2 regions of the Streptomyces qianjiangensis genome follow, and region 2 is predicted to be linked to the other one. Evidence: riboswitches for the same ligand, from Rfam matches in the RefSeq annotation. Region 2 holds a riboswitch; the other holds the start of a gene.

Region 1 (2,195 bases), on a different replicon from region 2:
CCGCGCCCCACAGGTCCACCAGCTCCGGCACGTCCGACGGGGAGAACAGCGACCACTGCCCGTCGGCGTCGACCCGGCGCATGAACTCGTCCGGGATCCAGTGCGCGAGGTTGAGGTTGTGCGTACGCCGGGCGTCCTCACCGGTGTTGTCGCGCAGCTCCAGGAACTCCTCGATGTCAAAGTGCCAGGTCTCCAGGTAGACCGCGGCCGCGCCCTTGCGCCGGCCGCCCTGGTTCACGGCGGCGACGGAGGCGTCGAGGGTCTTCAGGAACGGGACGATGCCGTTGGAGTGCCCGTTGGTGCCGCGGATCAGCGAACCACGGCTGCGGATGCGGGAGTACGACAGCCCGATGCCACCGGCGTGCTTCGAGAGCCGGGCCACCTGGTGGTAGCGGTCGTAGAGGGAGTCCAGCTCGTCCAGCGGGGAGTCGAGGAGGTAGCAGGACGACATCTGGGGGTGCCGCGTGCCGGAGTTGAAGAGCGTGGGGGAGGAGGGCAGATAGTCGAGGCGGCTCATGAGCCCGTAGAGCGCGGCGACTTCGTCGACGGAGCGGGAGGACTCGTCCTCGGCGAGACCCGCGGCGACCCGCAGCATGAAGTGCTGGGGCGTCTCGACGACCTTGCGGGTGATGGGGTGGCGCAGCAGATAGCGGCTGTGCAGGGTGCGCAGGCCGAAGTAGCCGAAGCGGTCGTCGGCCGACGGGTCGACCAGGGCGTCGAGCCGCTCGGCGTGCAGCCGTACGAACGCGGCGGTGCGGTCGGCGATCAGCCCCTCGCGGTGCCCCACGGCGACGGACCCGGTGAAGGACGTCACGCCCTGCGAGGCGGCCTCGGCGCGGATGGAGAGGGTCAGCAGCCGGGCGGCCAGCCGGGAGTAGGCCGGGTCCTCGGAGATGAGGCCGGCCGCCGCCTCCGTGGCCAGCTCGCGCAGCTCCGTCTCGTCCGCCCGGGTGGACCGTCCGCGCAGCGCGGCGGCGGCGACGCGGCCGGGGTCGGTGTCGGGCAGGTCGGCGGTCAGCTCGGTCAGGGTCCGCAGCAGCGCGGCACCGGGACCGACGGTCTCCAGGCGGGTCGCTGAATCCGGTTCGGCTGGCGCGATGGTCACGTGGGGCTCTCCCTGGCTCGGCACGGGGGCCTTGCGCAGGGCAGGGGGCAGCACACGAGCGCACGCGGCGTCGCGTCCACCGGCCCATTCCACGAGGCCCGGACGTCGGGGCACCCGGGCCGGACGGCCGGGTGCGCTGTCGGCAGGTCCTCGGACTGACACGAGCGCGCTTCGACCCCCGGGGGGCGGATACGCGCAAGTACACCGTTGCGGGACAGTTCCGGATTCGCACCGGATTCCCCTGCGGCGACAGCGAGCATGAGCATACATCTAGTGCCTGGCTGCCGTGCCACCCCCAGATGTTGTGTCGTGGCGGTATCAGAGCGTCAACTCGTAGGTGAGGAGTGTGATGTCGTCGAGGTGGGGGAGGGGATTCCAGTCCCGCTCTGGTGTGCGGACGAAGCCCATGCGTTCGTAGATGCGATGGGCGGCCCGCATGGAGCGCTGGGTGGACAGCACGACCCGTACGCAGCCCGGTGTGGCCCGCGCGCGATCGACACAGGCGCGCACCAGGGCCTCCCCGACGCCGCGACTGCGTGCCGCGTGGCCGACCGCGAGCATCCGTATCTCGGCCTCTCCGGCGCGGGCGATGTCGGCCATGGGCCCGCCCGCCGGTACGAAGGTGACGCCGCCGAGCAGTTCGCCGTCCGCCACGGCGGCCAGTACCTCCGCGGCGGCCGCGCGCTTGGCCACGTCTCTGAGCTCGCCGAGGTACCCGTCGCTCTCCCCGAAGTCGAGGAGGCCGTCCTGGAGATAGGCCTGGGCGGTGATCTCGCCCAGGGTGCCGTACTCGTCCGGGGCCGTCCGCCTGATCTCGATGTCCATGGGACCGAGTGTGCAGGACGGGTACGACAACGGGCCGCCGGATTTTCTCCGACGGCCCGTTCTTGCCTGCCCTCAGCGGCCGGTGTCGTCAGCGGCTCGCGTCCGCGGTGACCGGCGTCCTCAGTGGCCCGCGTCCGCGGTCGCCGGCGGCAGCTCCACCTGGACGCCCGGGTCGCCGGAGTCCGCCGTGTAGTCCGCCGGGCTGGTCTCGTCGACGCCCTCGGGGGCCTTCAGCGCCTTCAGGACGAAGGTCAGCACCACCGTG
Region 2 (2,195 bases):
CTCGAGACCTCCGCGGAGTCGAATGTGGCCATGTCGCGCAAGGCGCGCACCCCCGCCTGTACGAGCGGCAGGGCCAGCACGGCACCGGTGCCCTCGCCGAGCCGTAGTCCCAGGTCGACCATGGGATGCAGGTCGAGGTGGCGCAGGGCGATGGTGTGCCCGGGTTCGACCGAGCGGTGTCCGGCCACACAGGCGGCCAGGGCATCAGGGGAGAGCGCGGCCGCGACCAGAGCGGCCGATGTGGCGATCACCCCGTCCAGGATCACCGGGACCCGGTGCATGGCGGCGCCCAGTACGAACCCGGCTATCGCCGCGTGTTCCAGGCCGCCGACCGCCGCCACGGCCCCGACCGGGTCGTGCGGGTCCGGCCCGTGCAGCTCCAGGGCGCTGCGCACCACCCCCACCTTGTGCCGTCGGGCCGTGTCGTCGATTCCCGCTCCGTGACCGGTGACGTCGTCCGGGTCCGCACCGGTGAACACGGCGATCAGTGCCGCGGACGCGGTGGTGTTGGCGATGCCCATGTCGCCGGTGAGCAGGCAGCGGCAGCCGTCGTCGACGAGTTGTGTGGCGACGCCGATGCCGACCTCGATGGCGTCGACGGCCTCCTGACGGGTCATGGCCGGAGCCTGGGTCATGTCGGCGGTTCCCGCCCGGACCCGGCGTCGTAGCAGCATGTCCGGGTTCGTGTCCGAGGTCGCCACCGGGGTGGCGACGCCCACGTCCACCACGACCACCCTGGCTCCGGTCTGAGCGGCCAGGACGTTCACCGCGGCGCCGCAGGCCAGGAAGTTGGCGACCATCTGGGTCGTCACCTCCTGCGGCCAGACGCTGACGCCCTGGGCGTGGACACCGTGATCGGCGGCGAAGACGGCGACCGCGGCCGGTTCCGGCAGCGGCGGCGGGCAGCTTCCCGCCAGAGCCGCGAGCTGGACCGACACATCCTCCAGCCGGCCCAGCGAGCCGGGCGGCTTGGTCAGGTTGTTCTGGCGGTCACGGGCCGCGGTGCGGGCGTCGGGGTCCGCGGGCGTGATGGCGGCCAGGGTGCGCTCCAGCAACTGGCCGACGGCGGGGTCGGCGGCAGACCGAAGGGTGGGGTCGGAGCCGGACGAGGGCACCATGAAGGGAGTTCCTTCCGCTGTCGACGGTTCTCCACGCCGCCGTGAACAGGCCGTGCCCGGGCGGGTAGTGCCTGGCTGCGGGACGGCCGGAATATCCTGGCTCCCGGATCTCGGCGCCCGGCTTGTGCAGCACGGGTACCGGCGCCGGCTCCCGGCCTTCCCAGCGGCCGGTTCGCACCGGCTGCCAGTGGCCATCAGCGGGAGGCAGCTCCCCGGTTACAGTGGCGGGCCCGCACCGGACTTGGGCCATCGGGCCCGCACCGGACTTCCTCCGCATCCGTCACCCGCATCCTGCCACACACCCGCCGTCGGCGAGCCGCCGCCCGAGGGGGTCCACAACGCATGCCGGTCCACATGGCCCTGGGCAAGGGCCGGACGGCCCCCTCCGGTGGAGTGGGTGCGCGGCAAGGATCGCGGGAGCGGGGGCCGAGGAGGGGGTGCGATGGCGGACACCGAGGCGCTGCTGGCCGGCGCCGTGGGGGCACGGCACGTTCTGGCCGGGGCGGAGGTCCCCCCTGAGTACGCCGGTGACGAGTCGCTGACCGCCCTGCCGCAGACGCCCGCGTACCTGGTCCGGCCCGCCGCGGCCGCCGAGGTGGCGGACGTGCTCAGAATCGCCGGCGAGGCCGGGATCCCGGTGACCGCCCGCGGCTCGGGGACCGGCATGTCGGGGGGATGTGTGCCCCGGCCGGGCGGGATCACGGTCTCGTTCGAGCGGATGAACCGCGTCCTGGAAGTGGACGCCGTCAACCACGTGGCCGTCGTGCAGCCCGGGGTCACCCTGGACCAACTGGACCACGAGGCCGCCAAGTCAGGCCTGCAGTATCCGGTGCGGCTCGGCGAACCCACCGCCAGCATCGGCGGCACCATCGCCACCAACGCCGGCGGGATGCACGCCGTACGGCACGGGGTCACCCGCCACCATGTGCTCGCCGTCGAGGCCGTCCTGGCGTCCGGCGAGATCGTGCGCGGCGGCGGCAAGTACGTCAAGACGTCCACCGGCTACGACCTGGCCCAGCTCCTGGTCGGCTCCGAGGGCACGCTCGCCCTGGTCACGGAGGCGACGCTGCGGCTGCG

The links. Region 2 has a riboswitch for cobalamin ahead of cobT (nicotinate-nucleotide--dimethylbenzimidazole phosphoribosyltransferase). Riboswitches for the same ligand answer to the same signal wherever they lie in the genome.
Region 1: another riboswitch for cobalamin. It lies ahead of N8I87_RS26835 (ribonucleoside-diphosphate reductase subunit alpha); the one in region 2 lies ahead of cobT (nicotinate-nucleotide--dimethylbenzimidazole phosphoribosyltransferase).

Annotation. Positions count from the first base shown of each region.
Region 1 covers NZ_CP106798.1:5,790,563-5,792,757, forward strand. Annotated here, with positions in the region: gene N8I87_RS26835 (ribonucleoside-diphosphate reductase subunit alpha) at 1-1,105, opposite strand, end outside; cobalamin riboswitch at 1,230-1,371, opposite strand; gene N8I87_RS26840 (GNAT family N-acetyltransferase) at 1,424-1,930, opposite strand; gene mctP (monocarboxylate uptake permease MctP) at 2,051-2,195, opposite strand, start outside.
Region 2 covers NZ_CP106799.1:25,180-27,374, forward strand. Annotated here, with positions in the region: gene cobT (nicotinate-nucleotide--dimethylbenzimidazole phosphoribosyltransferase) at 1-1,118, opposite strand, end outside; cobalamin riboswitch at 1,209-1,389, opposite strand; gene N8I87_RS42335 (FAD-binding oxidoreductase) at 1,561-2,195, shown strand, end outside.